One region of the Novosphingobium sp. YAF33 genome, then DNA from elsewhere that is predicted to be linked to it. Evidence: riboswitches for the same ligand, from Rfam matches in the RefSeq annotation. Region 1 holds a riboswitch; each other region holds the start of a gene.
The links. A riboswitch is a leader RNA that binds a small molecule or an ion and turns the genes downstream of it on or off. The one in region 1 is predicted to bind cobalamin.
Positions count from the first base shown of each region.

Region 2: it holds a riboswitch for cobalamin, as region 1 does, so the genes downstream of both, cobW (cobalamin biosynthesis protein CobW) here and AB4Z00_RS04455 (cobalamin biosynthesis protein CobG) in region 1, are expected to answer to the same signal.
Region 3: it holds a riboswitch for cobalamin, as region 1 does, so the genes downstream of both, AB4Z00_RS00975 (TonB-dependent receptor domain-containing protein) here and AB4Z00_RS04455 (cobalamin biosynthesis protein CobG) in region 1, are expected to answer to the same signal.
Region 4: it holds a riboswitch for cobalamin, as region 1 does, so the genes downstream of both, AB4Z00_RS24995 (TonB-dependent receptor plug domain-containing protein) here and AB4Z00_RS04455 (cobalamin biosynthesis protein CobG) in region 1, are expected to answer to the same signal.

Region 1 covers NZ_JBFRCW010000002.1:7,046-11,250, reverse strand. The annotation lists gene AB4Z00_RS04465 (glycerophosphodiester phosphodiesterase family protein) at 1-960, opposite strand, end outside; gene AB4Z00_RS04460 (DUF899 family protein) at 1,247-1,966, shown strand; cobalamin riboswitch at 2,089-2,316, shown strand; gene AB4Z00_RS04455 (cobalamin biosynthesis protein CobG) at 2,493-3,626, shown strand; gene AB4Z00_RS04450 (precorrin-8X methylmutase) at 3,627-4,205, shown strand, end outside.
Region 2 covers NZ_JBFRCW010000004.1:356,844-361,048, forward strand. The annotation lists gene AB4Z00_RS10905 (MarR family winged helix-turn-helix transcriptional regulator) at 1-267, shown strand, start outside; gene AB4Z00_RS10910 (CbtA family protein) at 302-1,066, opposite strand; gene AB4Z00_RS10915 (CbtB domain-containing protein) at 1,077-1,304, opposite strand; gene AB4Z00_RS10920 (histidine phosphatase family protein) at 1,501-2,082, shown strand; cobalamin riboswitch at 2,115-2,357, shown strand; gene cobW (cobalamin biosynthesis protein CobW) at 2,547-3,596, shown strand; gene cobN (cobaltochelatase subunit CobN) at 3,742-4,205, shown strand, end outside.
Region 3 covers NZ_JBFRCW010000001.1:207,126-211,330, forward strand. The annotation lists gene AB4Z00_RS00970 (ABC transporter substrate-binding protein) at 1-716, opposite strand, end outside; gene AB4Z00_RS00975 (TonB-dependent receptor domain-containing protein) at 713-2,533, opposite strand; cobalamin riboswitch at 2,633-2,844, opposite strand; gene AB4Z00_RS00980 (cell wall hydrolase) at 3,081-4,205, shown strand, end outside.
Region 4 covers NZ_JBFRCW010000022.1:22,877-27,081, reverse strand. The annotation lists gene AB4Z00_RS25000 (PepSY domain-containing protein) at 1-365, opposite strand, end outside; gene AB4Z00_RS24995 (TonB-dependent receptor plug domain-containing protein) at 370-2,427, opposite strand; cobalamin riboswitch at 2,627-2,868, opposite strand; gene AB4Z00_RS24990 (AsmA family protein) at 3,017-4,205, opposite strand, start outside.

The DNA of each region.
Region 1 (4,205 bases):
GCGCACCAGCGTGCTCGGCTTGCCCAGCGGGCCGGACTTGCCCGTGGCATCGCCGAAGGGAATGATCCCCTGGAGCACGGGGGCGATCCACTCGGCATAAGTCCTGACTTCGGCCAGACCGGCGGGCGTGAGCATCTGCTTGAACGTGAGGCTGCCCCCGGAGGCGGCGACATCGGCGGGGTGCATGTCCAGAGGCACGGTCAGTTGCAGGAGCTGCAGGCTGCGATAGGCGGCGATGCGCGGGCGCAGCCACTTGAGATTGGCCACCTCGAAGCTCTGGACGATCACCGGGGCCGTCGAGAGATAATGGCTCGCGGCCACGCGGTCGAGGAAGCGCTGTTCCTGCGGCAGGCCGATCCCGGCGAAATAGGTGGAGTGTTTGATCTCGGGAATGAGGCCGATCTTGCGGCCGCGCGCGGCGGATTCCGCGGCCACGAAGTCCGCGATTTCCTCAAGCGTGAGCAGTTGGAACTGGCCGTCGTAGCTCTTGCTTTCGGGGCGCATGGCGCCGAGCCGTTCGACTGCGCGCAGGGTCTTGATCTCTGCGAGGGTGAAATCCTCGGTGAACCAGCCGGTGACCTTTTCCCCGTCGATCGCCTTGGTCGTGCGGCGCTGGGCGAATTCGGGATGGTCCGCGACATTGGTGGTTTCGGCAATGTTGTTCTCATGCCGGGCGATCAGGGCACCGTCCTTGGTCGAGACGAGATCCGGCTCCACGAAGTCCGCGCCCTGGTCGATGGCCTTGGCATAGGACGCCAAGGTGTGCTCGGGCCGCAGCGCCGAACAGCCGCGGTGGCCGATCACCAGCGGCTTCTTGCGCGCGCCTCCAGTTTGCGCGACCGAATTCTGCGGCGCCGCCAGTGCGGGGCCTTGGCCGAGAAGCGTGGCGGCGCCTGCCCCAGCGCCGGCAAGGAGCATGCCGCGGCGGGACAGGGTGGTTTCGGTCGGGTGGTGGTTCATCGCGGTAATCTCCGGGCTCAAGGCAGGGATCGCGGGCAGCGTACCCCGTGCAGAAGCGCGGCGCTGCGGCCATGATCCCGCCTCCTGGCGGGGCGGCAGGGTGGGTCATTTGCGCGACTAGCCCCGGATCATGACAGCACGGGGTCGGAATATCGCCTTGCGTCAGGGGCTTGCCGCGTTGCCGGAAGGGGGCGGCGATTTGCCGCAGCTTTGCGTGAACTCTTGCCCTCGTTCGGGCGTTCAGGCTGCGAGCGTCAGGGGAGCAACCGGAGGGAGGAGCCCGATCATGGAACATCTCAGTTTTCCTAACGAAAGCGCCGAATACCGCCGCGCGCGCAATGAACTGCTCGATGCCGAAATGGCCCTGCGCCGCCAGACGGAAACGGTTGCGGCGATGCGCCGGGCGCTGCCCCCCGGCGGGACGATCAAGGAGGACTACGTCTTCGAGCGCATCGGGGATCATCAGCGCCCGGAGCAGGTGCGGCTGTCGGAACTGTTCGCGGGGAAGCCCAGCCTGATCCTCTACAGCTACATGTTCGGTCCCGAGCGCGACGAGCCCTGCACCGGCTGCACGCATCTGCTCGACGGGCTGGACGGGGCCGCACGGCATGTCCCGCAGGCTGCGGCGTTCTACGTCGTCGCCCGTTCGCCTTTGGCCCGTCTGGTGGCCTGGGCGCGTGAACGCCGCTGGCCGCATCTCCGGTTCCTATCGGCCGAAGGCAGCAGCTACACACGGGACTATTTCGGCAACACGGCCGGCGTAACCCCCGCCATGCGCCAGGAACGCGGGTACGAGGACGGCAAGGACTGGGACGAGCCGATGATCAACGTCTTCCGCAAGGATGGCGGCGAGGTTCGGCATTTCTGGGGCGGCGAACTGCTCTACGCCCCGGAGGAGCCGGACCAGCACCATCGCTCGCTGGATGCTTTGGACCCGGTCTGGGGCTTGCTGGACCTGCTGCCCGAGGGACGCGGGGATTTCTTCCCGAAGCTGAGCTACCGCTGACCGGGGGGCTCTAACCGCGCTCCCAGCGCGCGTCCCTGTTTGGACGTGGCTCCATGAGACTTGCGGATCGGCATTTCCTGCGTTAGCGCCCCGGTGCCCGCTCGATCCGTCAGGATCGGCGGGCAAGATCGCGCCGGTGCCTCGAACGAGGCTTAATAGGGAACGCGGTGAGAGGGTTCGTCCCTCGAATCCGCGGCTGTCCCTGCAACTGTGAGCGGTGAGCAAGATGCCGTGGCTTCCCCCGGGAAGCCGGCCACTGGATCGCGGGCGCCCGGCGCCACGGTCCGGGAAGGCCGAGCATCGCGCTTTGACCCGCAAGCCAGGAGACCTGCCGGCGCATCGGTCGCTCTTGCCCTGGCCCAGGGATAGGCCAAGGCTCGGTACTCCGCGTGAGCGACGAAGCCGTGCGGCTGGGGCTGCATCGGCGCGCAGGACGGGCGTTCATCGCGCCCGCCCGTCGTTGCGTGCGGACCGACGCCCGTCGGCAAGCCCCGGTCATCGTCGCTGCGCGCGAGAGGATGATGCCGTGCGGCAGGATGAAACGCGCGTCCCGATGACAGGCTTCGCCTTGCGCGGATGGTGCCCGGATGCCTGGCGTCCGATGATGGCCGGAGACGGGCTGATCGTGCGCGTGAAGCCCCGGCTGGCGCGCCTGACCGCGGCCGAGATCGCGGTGCTTGCCGATCTGGCGCGCCGTTTCGGCAGCGGTGCGATAGACATCACCAATCGCGCCAATCTCCAGATCCGCGGTGTCCGCGAGCAGGGCTGGCAGGATTTGCTGCGCGCCCTGGTCGACCGGGGCCTGGTCGATGCCGACGCCGGTCTGGAGGGGCGGCGCAACCTGCTTGTCGCACCCGGCTGGGATCGCGGGGACGATACCGCGCGGATCGCGGAAGAACTCCTGGGCCGTCTGGCCGAGTTGCCCGAATTGCCCGGAAAGATGGGCATCGCGGTCGATGCCGGCCCCGTCGCCACGCTGCTGGACAGCCCTGCGGATTTCCGCATCGAGCGCGCGGAAGCCGGCGGCCTGCTGCTCCGCCTCGACGGGCGCGAGAGCGGGGTTTCCATTCCGCTGGAAGAAGCCGCAGACCGCCTGATCGCGCTGGCCCACTGGTTCGTGGAGACCGGCGGCGCCGCTGCCCGCCGGGCCTCGCGCCACACGGCCGCTCTTCCGCAATGGGCGCGGGGGGATAGCCGTCCCGCCGTCGGAGCCGCTGCGCCGCATGGCTACGGGGTGCCGTTCGGGCGGATCGAGGGGGAGGCACTGGTGCGGCTGATGGCAGCGACCGGCGCTGCGGCGCTTCGCGTTACACCTTGGCGGCAGCTTCTGGCGGAATCCGACGTGCGAGAGCCGGTGGAGGGCTTCATTCTCGATCCCGGCGACCCGCTGCTGCGCGCCGATGCCTGTCCGGGCGCGCCGACATGCCCGCAGGCGACGGTCGAAACGCGCGAACTGGCGCGCCGGTTGGCGCCGCATGTGTCCGGGCGCCTGCACGTTTCCGGCTGCGCCAAAGGCTGCGCGCGCGCACGGCCGAGCGACGTGGTCCTGACCGGGCGCGACGGCGCCTTCGACCTCGCCCTCCGTGGCCGCGCGGGCGACCCGCCGACGCGGGGCGGCCTTTCTCCCGACCATGTCCTTGCCCATTTCGGAGCCTCATGAATGGCGCATATCTACGAAAAGGATGGCGCGGCCATCTATCGCCAGTCGTTTGCGACGATCCGCGCCGAGGCGGACCTCGCGGCTTTTCCCGCTGACGAGGAGCGCATCGCGGTCCGCATGATCCACGCCTCGGGGCTGGTGGAGCTGGCGCGGCACATCCGCTTCTCGCCCGGATTCGCCCGCGCGGCGATGGCGGCGCTGGAGGCGGGTGCGCCGATCCTGTGCGATGCGCGCATGGTGGGCGAAGGGATCACCCGCGCCCGGCTTCCCGCGGACAATGCGGTGATCTGCACGCTCCAGGATCCGCAAGTCCCGCAAATGGCGCAGGCGATGGCGAATACCCGCTCGGCGGCGGCGCTCGAACTCTGGCGGCCGCACCTTGGCGGGGCGGTGGTGGCCATCGGCAATGCGCCCACCGCGCTGTTCCACTTGCTCGACATGCTGGAGGACCCCGATTGCCCGCGCCCGGCAGCGATCATTGGCTGTCCGGTCGGCTTCGTGGGGGCGGCCGAGTCCAAGGCCGCCCTATGGGATACCTGCCCGGTGCCCTGCTGCATCGTCGAAGGAAGGCTGGGCGGC
Region 2 (4,205 bases), on a different contig from region 1:
ATCGACAGGCTGGTGCAGAAAGGCCTCGTAGACCGGGAAGTCAGCCCTACCGACCGGCGGGCGCGGGTGCTCATGCTCAGCAGTGCCGGACTGGTGACGCTCGATATCGCGGAGCCCTGGGTCGACAAGGTTCAGGACGATCTCGTCGTCCACCTGTCGCGGGAAGAGCGCGATGTCTTCTTGAGAGTGCTCCAGAAAGCCACGCAGGCGGGCAACGAGATGAGCCGTGCGCCGCTCCGTCTCGTGGCCAAAGTGCAGAGTTCCTGAACCAGGCAGCTCTGCACTCCAACCGATTGAACGATCAGGACTTTGCCTTCTGCAGCACGCGCTCGGCCCAAAGTCCGAAAGCGAGGCCAATCGTCGCCCATAGCACCAGCTGCGTGCCGATGGAGGCCACGCGGAAGTTCCACAGAAGCACGGCCGGGAAGTCCGTGGGAACCTCGTTAACGGCAGGCAGCAGAAACTGCCCGAGGCCCACCAGGCCCAGATAGATCACAAGACCGAGCAGCGTGGCATCGAAACCGCGTCCCGGTCGTGCAAGGGCGCTCCTGATACGCGCTGCCACGACGGCGGCGCCGAGCGACAGCGCGATCATGCCGAAATAGGCAGCAGTGCGCAGGGCCACGGTTTCGTGCTTGCCCACGGCTGGCGGGGTCTGGGGATATTTGATCGCCGGTACCACCACCACCAGCGCGAATGTCAGCGCGGCCAGCATGAGTGCGAAGCTGCGCGGGCCCAGATTTACCATGCGGCCGTAGCCGTAAGCGAAGACGAGCGAGAAGATCCCGCCCACCGCAGCGCCGTACAGCACGAGTGCGGTCACCAGTCCCGCACCTTTCTGCGTATCGCGGCTGACGAGTTCCTCTTCCTGCGGCTCGGCCGGCGTGCCGGTGTGGGGCATGGCCATCCCGGCGTGGCCGGACGGGGCATCATGCGCGGAGTGGCTTTCCTCGTAACCGATCGCCAGATCGATCTGCGGTTCGGCAAAGCCCCGCGCGAAAAGCGTGGCGAGAAGCGCGCCCAGAATGCCGGCAAGCATCCCGCGCCAGAGCAAGTCCCTGGTCATGTGCAGCGCCTCAGTGGCAGGGGAAGCCGAGGAGGTGACGCCCGTCGTGGACGAACTCGTGGACGTACATGCCCTGGAACAGGGAGAAGGCGCCCTGCTCGGTGCTGACGAAATAGATGAAGATGACGGCCAGCAGCGTGCCGAGCACGGCCCAGGGCGCGATGTCTTCCAGGGGAATGGCGTTACCGCCCGGCACGGGAATGAAAGCGTCGTCGAAAACTGCGGTGGAAACAGCCATTGTCATGCTCCTTGGCGGGATTGCGCGTCCCCGGAAAACCTGTTGCCAAGAAGGAAGGTCTGGCTCTCGACGGGACGGTTCCCGTGCGATTACAGTGGCGCGACCGCGCCGGATTCTCACCGGCTTCTTCGATACTCGACGCCGCTTCCTTAGGACCGCGCGGGCCGCGGCGTCAACGACCCCACGGAATTTACCCTTGGCGACAACCCTCCTGCTGATCTGCATCGCCGCCACGGCGTCGAGCCGCGAAGGCCGGTTTCCCGAGCCGGCGGAACCGCTGGATGCGGCAGGGCGACGCGATGCCGCCCTGGCCAGGTTGCCCCAACGCTACCACGCCGCGGTGCAGGCCAGCCCCGCCCGCGCCGCTGCCGAGACCGCCTCGGCGATGGGGCTCACGGCCAGAACCGAACCGGCGCTTGCCGATATCGATCATGGCGAGTGGCAAGGCTTGTCCTTCGCGCAGATCGAGGCAAGCGATCCCGGACAGCTCGGCCGGTGGCTGGCCGAACCCGCGCAAGGCGCGCCCGCGGGTGAAACACTGGATCAGGTTCGCACGCGGATCGGTGCATGGATGGACCGCGTTGCCGGCTCCGACGCGCCGACCTGCGCCATCACGCACCCGATGACGATCCGCGCCGCCATCTCCCATGCGCTGGAACTGCCGCTGCGCGCAGCGCTCGCCATCGATGTGGCGCCGCTCTCCTGCACCGTTCTTTCCTTCAACCGGAGTTGGCGATTGCAGTCTCTGGGTCTTGCGGTGCGGGGCGTCCCCGGCTAATCGCCTCCGGGTTCGGGATGCCTTCTGGCGACCGGACGAAGATCGCGCCGGTGCCCCGCAAGGGGCTTAATACGGGAACGCGGTAAGGACGGTTCGCCGTCCCGATCCGCGGCTGTCCCTGCAACTGTAAGCGGCGAGCGCGATGCACATTCGCGGCGGGGCAAGCCCCCCACCGCAGCCACTGGGCCGGACGCTAAGTCATGCGAGGCCTGGGAAGGCCGTGCATCGCGTGATGACCCGCGAGCCAGGAAACCTGCCGGCGTCGATGTCGCTCTTGCCCGGGTCCAGGGAATGGCCAAGGCACGGTAACTCTTCCGTCTGAGCGACGTGATGCATGCGGCCGGGGCCGCAGCGGCATATCGCGTCGGGCGCCCGTGCGCCGGTCCGTCGCGGCGTGCCGCCATCGTCGCGCCCGCGACGGGACGCCCCGCCGTTTCAGGTCGCTGGCGCGCGGGAGACGAGATATGAGCAAAGTTCCCACCACCGTCATCACCGGCTTCCTCGGCGCCGGCAAGACCACGCTGATCCGCCACCTGCTCCAGAACGCCAAGGGTCGCCGCCTCGCGCTCATCATCAACGAGTTCGGCGACGTCGGCGTCGACAGCGAACTGGTGAAGGGCTGCAATGACGAGGCCTGCCCGGAAGACGACATCGTCGAACTGGCCAACGGCTGCATCTGCTGCACCGTCGCCGACGATTTCCTGCCGACCATGCAGAAGCTGCTCGACCGCGAGAACAAGCCCGACCACATCATTATCGAAACCAGCGGCCTTGCCCTGCCAAAGCCACTGGTGAAGGCGTTCCAGTGGCCGGATATCCGCACCCGCGCGACGGTTGACGGCGTGGTCGCGCTGATCGACGCCGATGCCGTGGCCGCCGGCCGCTTCGCCACGGACGAGGCCGCGCTTGCCGCAGCCCGCGCCGCCGATCCGATGCTGGACCATGAAAGCCCGCTGGAGGAACTGTTCGAGGAACAGCTCGGCTGCGCGGACATGGTCGTGCTCAACAAGACCGACCTCGTCGATGCCGATGCCCTCGCCCATGTCGAAACGCTGGTCTTGGCCGAAACGCGCCCCGGCGTGAAGATCGTACGCGCGGACCACGGCGCGGTCGATATCGCCGCGCTGCTGGGCATCACCGCTGCTGCCGAGGACGACCTCGATTCCCGCCCCTCGCACATCGACGGGCTGGACGAGGATCACGACCATGACGACTTCGACAGCTTCGTCGTCTCGGGCGGCGATGTCGCCGATCTCGACGCCCTGCTCGCGCGCCTGAAGGACCTGATCGCGGAGCATGACGTGCTGCGCGTGAAGGGCATGGTCGTGGTCGGCGGCAAGCCGAGCCGCCTTGTCGTGCAGGCCGTGGGGCCGCGCATCCAGCACTTCTACGACCGCGCCTGGCTGCCGCAGGAAGCGCGCCGCACCCAGCTTGTCGTCATCGGCCAGAAGGGACTGAACCGCGCGGCCATCGAGGCCGGGCTGGCAGACGTTCTCGGCGCCGTGGCAGCGTGAAGCATAGGCTCCCCTCCCCACTTCGTCATTGCGAACCCGCAAAGCGGGTGAAGCAATCCAGAGCCATGCAGAGCCGCCCTGGATTGCTTCGCTTTGCTCGCAATGACGAGGAAGAGTTCTGTCGCGGTGTCGGGGGGAACGCCTGATGCACCTGCTGTCCGCCACGCCGGGGACGATCTCCAACGGCGAGGAGGCGATCGACCTCGACCAGTCTCCCGGCGACATGGTGATCCTCACTGTGGCGGACAGTGAGCTGGCCTGCTTTGCGAGCGCGGCGGCGCGGTTGCCCTCCGATGCTCCCAGCGTACGCCTCGCCAACCTGCTGCAACTGCGCCACCCCTATTCGATCGACCTCTATGTCGAGAAGGTGATCGCGCACGCCAAATTCGTCTGCGTGATCCTGCTCGGCGGCAAGAGCTACTGGGACTACGGCATCGACGAGATCGCCCGCGTCGCCCGCGAAAACGGCATTGCCTTCGCCGCCATCGCCGACGGGCGAGAAGCCGATCCGGCGCTCGACCGCGCGTCCACCCTGCCCGCCGAAACGCGTGAGAAATTGCGCGACTATCTGCGGCAGGGCGGCACCGCCAATGCCCTCTCTTTCCTGCG
Region 3 (4,205 bases), on a different contig from region 1:
AGAGGCAGGTAATCGGCCTGGGAAAGGCCCCGCGCGCCGGCAATATTCGTAAAGCCGGTGTGCTTCATCATGTCAACGATCAGGGTCTGGTCGCCCGCCACCAGTCCACCGGATTCCCACACTATTGCCGGAAGAAGCGCTGAGCCCGGCGGCGGCGCATCGCGGCGCACGGCGGCGTCGATGCGGGCCACCAGCCTTTCGCCCAGCGCGGCATGACCCGCCAGCCGTGCCAGCGTGCGGACCTGTTCGCGCGCGGCTCCCAGGTCCGACGCGATCGGCATCTTCACCAGCCGGTAGCCGAGGCGCCGGAATGCCGCCTCGCTCGCAGGGTCGAGGAACGCGCTGGCCACGACCACCCTGGGATGGATCGTCGCCACTTCCTCCACCGTCCCCGAGATCGCCCGGTACCGGCGCGCGCGGGCGATCGGCATCGAGCTGCTCTCGGGATCCTGGCTATAGCTGGAGATCGCCAGCAACTGCCCCGGATCCATCACTTCGGCCAGGATGGCGTCCGTGCAGGGGTTGAGCGAGACGATGGTGGGGCGCTCCGCCCCGCTCTCGCCGTGGCCCGGTACCGCGGGGGCGGCCTCGGTGGTGTCACCGCCCCCGCAGCCCGCCAGCGCCGCCGAGCCGGCCAGAGCCAGCACGACAAGGAACCGGCGGGCCTTGCGCCTGCCCCGTCCAACCGATGTCGTCAGGGCAGACGACAGGATCACATCTTCACCCGCACCCCGGCATAAGCCGCGCGGCCCGGGGTGCCATATGTCCGCACCACTTCGTAGTGCTCGTCGAACAGGTTTTCGACACGGCCGTAGACCTGGATGTTCTGCGTCACGTCGAAGGCGCCGCGCAGGCCGACGACGACATTGCCGCCGAGGTAGTAGGTATTGGCGATGTCGTCATAGCGACCGCCGCCCACGCGCAAGTCCGCACCGAGGCGGAAGCCGTCCGACCAGTGCTTGTCCAGGCTGGCATAGAGGTTCGTCTTGGGACGGCGAGCGAGGCGCGTGCCGGTCACCTCGTTCGTAGCGTCGAGGTAAGTGGCCGAAAGGCTCATGTCGAAGCCTTCCCAGTCGCTCACCTGCATGCCCAGTTCCACGCCCTTCGCCCGCGCGCGGCCGACGTTGTAGTAGTTGAAGGCGGTCAGGTCGTAATCGATCAGGTTCTTCGTCTTGCGGTCGAAGTAAGTGACCGAGAACGTGCCGTGGCCTTCCGCAAAGGGCTGCTCCACGCCGACATCCCACGACTTCGACGTCTCGGGATCGAGCGCGCGGAAGCCGGAATTGGAATAGAGCTGGTAGAGCGACGGCGCCTTGAAGCCCTCTCCGTAGCTGGCGCGCAGGATCGGCGCTTCCTCGCTGCCGCCGATCACCCAGGCACCGTTGGCCGAGAAGGTGGTCTTGTGGCCGAAGTCCGAATTGTCGTCATAGCGCAGGCCGCCGTTCAGCGTCAGCCCGGTGACGGGGCGCAGGGTCAGCATGCCGAAGTAGCTGTCGATCGAGGTCGAATCCTTCGAACCGTAATTGTCGGAGAACTTCTGCTTCTCCGTCTCGGCGCCGACGAGGATGCTGGCCATGTCGATGGGGGTGTAGGAGACCTGACCCTCGAAACGGTCGGCGCGGCCATTGGTGGTGTAGGGACCGAAGACGGCATCGTCCGAGATGCGGCGCGTATCGGTGAGGCCATAGCCCAGGCGCGCGCTGAGGCGGCCGTCCAGCCCCTTGTAGCGCAAGTTGGCATAGCCCACGGTATCGCGCTTCATGCCCACGTTCAGGGCATCGGCGCCGGTGTTGTCGTAATCGTAATTGGCCTTGATCCAGTACGTCCCGGCATCGGCGGTAAGACCGCTCACCAGCTCCACTTCGGCGCGGGCGTTGGCGCTCTTGCTCTCGAAGCCGTCCTTCTCTTGGCCGCCGAGGCGCTCGTCGAAAGCGGAGTAGCCGTCGCCCTTGAGCCAGTTGCCGCCCAGGGTCAGGCCCACCGGCCCGACCTTGCCCGCCGCCGAGGCGCCGAGCTGCTTCTGGTCGCGCCAGCCGTATTCGGCCTGGCCGCGCGCGGTCCACTGCTCGGTCGGGCGCGCGGTGATGAGGTTGATGACGCCGCCGATCGCGCGGCTGCCCCAGAGCACGCCGGACGATCCGCGCACCACTTCGATGCGGTCGAACTGGCCGACGGTCAGGCTGCCGAAGTCGAAGCCGCCGCCCACGTCGCCGGGATCGTTGATGCGCACGCCGTCGATCAGCACGAGGCTCTGCGCGTTCTCGGCGCCGCGGATGAACACGCTGGCCGGCTGGCCGAAACCGCCCGACTGGGCAAAAGTCACACCCGGCAGGCGGGCCAGGATGTCGGTCGCGGTGACCGCCTGGGTGCGCTCGATATCCTCGCGGGTGATGACCGAGACGGACTGGCCGATCTCGCTGGTGGGGGTTTCGGTGCGCGTCGCGGTGACGACGATACTATCGATTGCGGCTTCATCCGCGAAAGCGGGGGTCGAGACGGCAAGAGCCGTCCCCAGCAGAAACAGGTACTTCACGCGTATTCCTCCAACCTGAACGACTTTGCCGTCCATGGCGGAGACGCGCGCTTTTCCTCATGCGCGTGCTCGCTGCATGCCGGGACACCCCGCCCGGCTGCGGAACGACCGTCAAAGGCAGGTCTCCTGGCTCCCGGATCTTCGCGCCGCCTGCCGCCTTCCCGGTGTGACCCAGTGGCATAGCGTGGCAGGGGCGCTCCCCGGTTACAGTTGCGGGGGCAGCTTCGGACTTGCGCCGAAATTCCCACCAGGGTTCCCTTTTCACGAAACCCGGGGCCCGGCTCCGGGCCACCCATGACGTCGCGAGTGCCGATACTGGGCAGTGGGGGGATTGGCAAGCGGCGCAAAGGGCGGCGCGGCGGTATCGCCGGGGACGATCGCAAACAAACTCTTAAGCGATTCAGCCTATCGCTGCCCGCTGTACCGCTTCGGGACGCGCCGATTTCCAGGGATGCCGCGCCCGGCAAAGCAGGTTAGGCGCAAGATACGCGATGACCCGGTGGAACGCGAAATCCGCGCTGGCCGACAATGCGCCGAAAGGACCCGAGTGACCGCTGCCGCCCTTCCTGCCTGCACCGAAACCTGGGAGCCGCGCCCGCGCGATTTCCAGGGTCATTTCGTGCGCGGCGGACGCAAGCGGCTGCAACGCAGGCGGCGGCGCTGGACGCTCGGCTCGGCCGCGCTCGTCGCCGTGGCCCTGCCTGCCTTCGCCGCGCCTTCCTTCGCCCCGGCCGAAGCCTGGGACCGCCTCACCGCCTCCGGGACGGAAACCGGCGGCGCGCCCGTTCTGCCCATGCCGTTCGAGCAGGCCGGCGCCAGCTTCCCCGGCTCTGCCTATTACTATCTCGAAGCCGAACAGCCCGTGCTCAAGATAGGCGAAGGCATCCATTCCGACGCGGATGACGGAACCGGCGGCCCCGGCCCGGTCGCCCGCGCCCTGCGGATCGACAATTCCGGGGTGGACCGCAGCCGCGCGCTCCAGTGCCTGACGGCGGCGATCTATTACGAAGCCGCCAGCGAGCCCGACGGCGGCCAGCGCGCCGTGGCCCAGGTCGTGCTCAACCGCGTGGCCCATCCGGCCTATCCCAAGACCGTCTGCGGCGTCGTCTACCAGGGTTCGGAGCGGCCGACCGGCTGCCAGTTCTCCTTCGCCTGCGACGGATCGCTGGCCCGCGCGCCGCAGCGCTTCTTCTGGCAGCGTGCCGAATCCGTAGCCCGCGCCGCGCTGTCCGGCGAAGTCTATACGCCGATCGGTCTGGCGACGCATTATCACACGATCCAGGTCAATCCCTACTGGGCCCCGAGCCTGCACTATCTGACCACCATCGGCGCCCATCGCTTCTATGCCTTCAACGGCGCCGCGGGCCGCCCTGCCGCGTTCCGCTTCGCCTATTTCGGCGGCGAGCCGCTGGCCGCCCCGCATCGCCGCGACGAGTCCGCCGCCTCGGCCCTTGCCACCGCCGCGCTGGACCCGCTGGCCGTGCAGCGCAGCTTCGGCACCGCCGAGGCGCTCCGCCCCGGGCAGGCCGCTGCGCCTTCGCCCGCCATGCCCTCCGCCGCCCCTTCCACGGGTGCGGAGCGCGCGCCCGTCTATGCCAGCGACGTGCGGGATCGCGGGGGCGAGTCGCTCTACAAGGCCAGCAACTTGCCCGAGACCCAGGGCGTGCGGCCG
Region 4 (4,205 bases), on a different contig from region 1:
CGCATCTGCGCGATGGAGCGGTCGCCGGTGGCCGCGGAAACGATCCGCAGGACCGGGCGGCCGGCCATCATCTCGACGCGCGCGGAGGCGATCGGCAGGTCTGGCGCGAGGCCTGCCTCTTCCCACGCGGTATCGTTCCAGACCGGACCGGGCGGCAGTTGCAGCGGCGCCAGGCCCTGCAACTGCGCTGCCGGCTCCAGCCTCGGATAGTCCACGTAGATCATCACGAAGCCCGACAGGCACCAGAGGGTCATCAGCAGCCCGACGAAGACGCCGAGCCAGCGATGAAGGACGAGGACGGGGCGCGGCAGCAAGCTGCGGGGCAGCAGGCTACCGGGCGCCTTGGAAGGCTGGAGCGCGGTCACGGCGTCAGAAACTCAGGCCGTATTGCATCCGCAGCGTGCGCGGCACGCCCCGGTTGAAATAGAGGAAGCGGCTGTTGCTGCCATCGAGCACGCCCTGGTCGGTCGCGGCCGAAAGGTAGCCGCGCGTGGCATATTCCCGGTCGAGCAGGTTCTCGATATTGACGCCGAAGCGGTTCCGCCGCGCCGCCCCATCGACGTAAAGATAGGCGCCGACATCGAGCAGGGCGTAGTTGCCGTAGTTTTGCCGCCCCGCGCCGGATGCGGTCGACCAGACATCGCCGATCCAGCTGGCGTTGAGGCTCGCGCCGAAGGGCTGGTCTTCGGGCGCATAGGACAAGGCGGCCTTGGCATATTGCTTGGGGTTGCGGTCCAGCTGCGTCGATGCGCCCTTTTCGCGCACGCGGGCATATGTGTAGCTGGCCGAGATGCCCCAGCCGCCCGGCCAGCGCGCGTCGAGTTCCAGCTCCGCGCCTTGCGAGCGGACCTTGCCGTCGAGGTTGGCGTAAGTGCCGCCGGGGAAGGCGGGATCGTCGTAGACGCTGTCGATCATGTCCGTGATGCGGCGGTCGAAATAGGTCGCCTTCCAGCCCAGCGAGGCCGCGCCCAGCGGCAGGATGCCGCCTGCCGAGAGGTTGAGCGAAAGGCTCTGCTCCGCCTTGAGGTTCGGATTGCCCACCTCGCAGCAAGGGTCGTTGCCGTAGAGCTGCGAGGCGTCGGGCAGCACGAAGGCGGTGCCGCCATTGGCTTCCAGATAGAGCGCCTCGGCAAAGTCGTAGCGGCCCGAGACGTTCCAGATCGTCTTGCGCGCGCCGTCCGTGCGATTGTAGCGCAGGCCCGCCGCCAGGCGGCCCTTCGACGAGATCTCGTCGGTGGTGCGAAGCTGCAGGATCCCGGCGTGGACCTGCTCGCTGGTCGGCGCGATCAGCAGCACGTCGTCCCGGCCGCTGAAGTTCTGGAAGTCGTAGCCCAGCAGGTATTCCAGGCCGGGGTGCAGATGCAGCTTCATCACCGCGCTGCCGCCCCAGTCGCGGTAGCCCCAGAAGGTGCCGGCTGGATAGATCACCTGGGGCTGATGGCCGGGCAGCGAATTGCGGATCTGGATGTAGGCGGTCTTCCAGTCGTGGAAATAGCCTTTCAGGAAGAACTGCACACTGTCGCTGCCGGTGTAGTCGAGCCGCAGGCTGGCCACTTCCTCGTTCCGGTCGTTGCGGCTCTCGCGAATGCGGGTGGGGGATAGGTTGTCGAGCTTCGCCTCGGTATGCTGGTACTGCGCGTTGAGCGCGAGATCCGGCGCCAGCGCGTACTGGTACTTGAGCCCGGCCGACCACAAGTCGTAGCCGAGGTGCCGGTCGGTGAGGCTGGGCTGATAGGCGCTGTAGGGCAGGTAGCCTTCCGAGCGATTGTGCGAGGCATAGGCCACGAAGCGGTGGTCGCCCAGGGCGCCGCGCGCATAGCCGTCCAGGGTCGTGCCGCCCCAGCTGTCGACCGAGGCATTGACCTGGCCGCCCGGATCGTCGGAAAAGCTGCGCGTCACCACGTTGATCACTCCGGCCGAGGCCTGGGTGCCGTAGAACACGCTCTCTCCGCCGCGCAGGACCTCGATCCGCTCGATCATGCTGGCGGGCAGCGTGTCGTTGGGCGAGGTGCTGCCATACAGGCGGTTGTTGAGGCGGATGCCGTCCATCGTCCAGAGCACGTCCTGCGTGCGCGAACCCTGCAGCGAGACGTCTACGTAAGTGAACGGGCCATTGCGGCCGCGCACGTAGAGGCCGGGTACTTGGTCCAGCGCCTTGGTCACATCCACCGCGCCGCTGTTGCGGATCTGCCGTTCATCGACGGTGACGACGTCGTTGCCGTAGCGGGAGAGTTCCTGCGGCAGCGTCTCTTCCAGGCTCTGCCCGGTGACGACGATCGAAGGGCCATCCGCCTCTGCGGCATCGGCCTCCAGGCCCCCGAACTTCCGGCCCTCGACCTTCCCGCCATCCGCGGCCCGGGCCTGCGCGGCGCAGGCGAGAGTCAGCGCCGCGGCAAGCGCCGCGTGCGAAACGGTTGCGATCTTCATTTCATTCCCCTGCCGGGCGCCAAGCGAGCTTTTGGCAAGGGTCTGCCGCTCGCGAACCCAGGCCCGCGAACGACCGGCGCACTGACCGGCCGGGCGCCCGGATTCGGGACGACCGCTCAGCGCACCGTGCGGCCCTTGCCGCTGGTTCGTCGCTCAGACGGAAAAATCACCGTGCCCCGGCCATCCCCTGGACCAAAGCAAGAGCGACCGTACGCTGGCAGGTCTCCTGGCTCACGGGTCATCGCTCGATGCACGGCCTTCCCAGGCCTCGCAGGATTTAGCGTCCGGCCCAGTGGCTGCGGCAGGGGGCATTGCCCCGCCGCGTGATGTGCATCGCGCTCACCGCTTACAGTTGCAGGGACAGCCTCGGATTCAAGAGGAAGCCTCTCTCACCGTGTTCCCTATTAAGCCTCTTTCGAGGCACCAGCGCGATCATTGCCCGCCCTCCTTGCGGAAATGGCGGACGCGATGAGCTAGCCGGGGCGTGCGCCCTGTGCAAGCGGGATGTATTCGCGTGGGCGAAGCCGGCCAGAGCGCGCCCGTTCCGGTTCACGTCCGTTCCGAGCGGAGCTGTCGCGGCGGAGGAAACTCAGTCGTTCTTGTCGGGACGGCCGGAGCCGACGTCGTCGCGCGGCTTGCCCTTGGCGGTGCGCTGGGACTGCGCATTGGCGCCCGACAGCACCGGGCCGCAGGCGGCGGACTTGGCATCGCCCACGTCCACGAAGGCGAGTAGCCCCGCCACCGGCGTCGCCGCCACGGCCAGTCCAAGGCCCACCCCGGCGCGGCCGAGCAATTGCGGGCTGATGACCTGAAGGGAGGGCTTGGCGAAGCGGCCGCCGATGCCGACGGGTGACTGCCCGGAAAACAGGCTGAACTTCTTGCCGTCCGCGCGGAAGCCCATGTCGAGCGCCTCGGTATCGAAGCTGAAGCCGCCGCGCCCGGTGATGACATTCTTCGACGTGTCGATCAGGATCGGGTCGGCCGCCGCCGTGCCGCCTCGGACCGTGAAGGCCACCAGGCCGCAGTTGAGCTGGACGGGCTTCTTCAGCTTGCCCTCGAACATCTTGGAGGCGAATGTGCCGAGGTCCAGCTCGGCCAGCTGCACGTTGCGCGTCCAGAAAGTGCCGCGGGGCATGATGAAGGCGATCCGGCCCGATGCCGAAGCGAGCGAATCGTGGATCGTGTCGCCGCGGCCTTCCAGCTTGATGCGGCCGCCGATCGTGCCGGTCGTGCCTGATTCCACCACGCCGTAGCCGGCCAGCAGACGGCCCATCGGCGTGGACTTGAGGCGAATGTCGTAGCTTACGGCCGAGGGGCGCTGACGCGTGTCGAACACCAGGTCCGAGGCGACATCGCCGCGCGCCATCGAGAATGTCAGCGGCGACAGGGCCAGTCGTCCCCGGTCGAGCGAGAGCTTCAGGGCGATGTTCTGCACCGGCACATTGCGTGAGCGGACCACGCCGACCTTCCAGTCCAGCCCGGCGTCGAAGCGCTGCATCGTCTCCACGGGCAGGGCGGCGTCCGGCAGGACGCGCTGGGCGCCCGCGCCGGTGGCGGCGGCCGCGGCCACGGCGCCTTTCGATGCCACGATGTCCGGGTTGTAGCCGATGAACGGCGCGGCATCGACGATGTCCAGCCGCCTGGTCGCCAGCACGGCATCCAGCCGCAGCCGCTCGGCATTGGTCACCGTCAGCTTGCCCGAAAGGTCGGACTGGCCGAACGTGCCGGTCATGCCGGTGAAGCGATAGGTCTCCCCGTCCTTCACCAGCTGCGCTTTC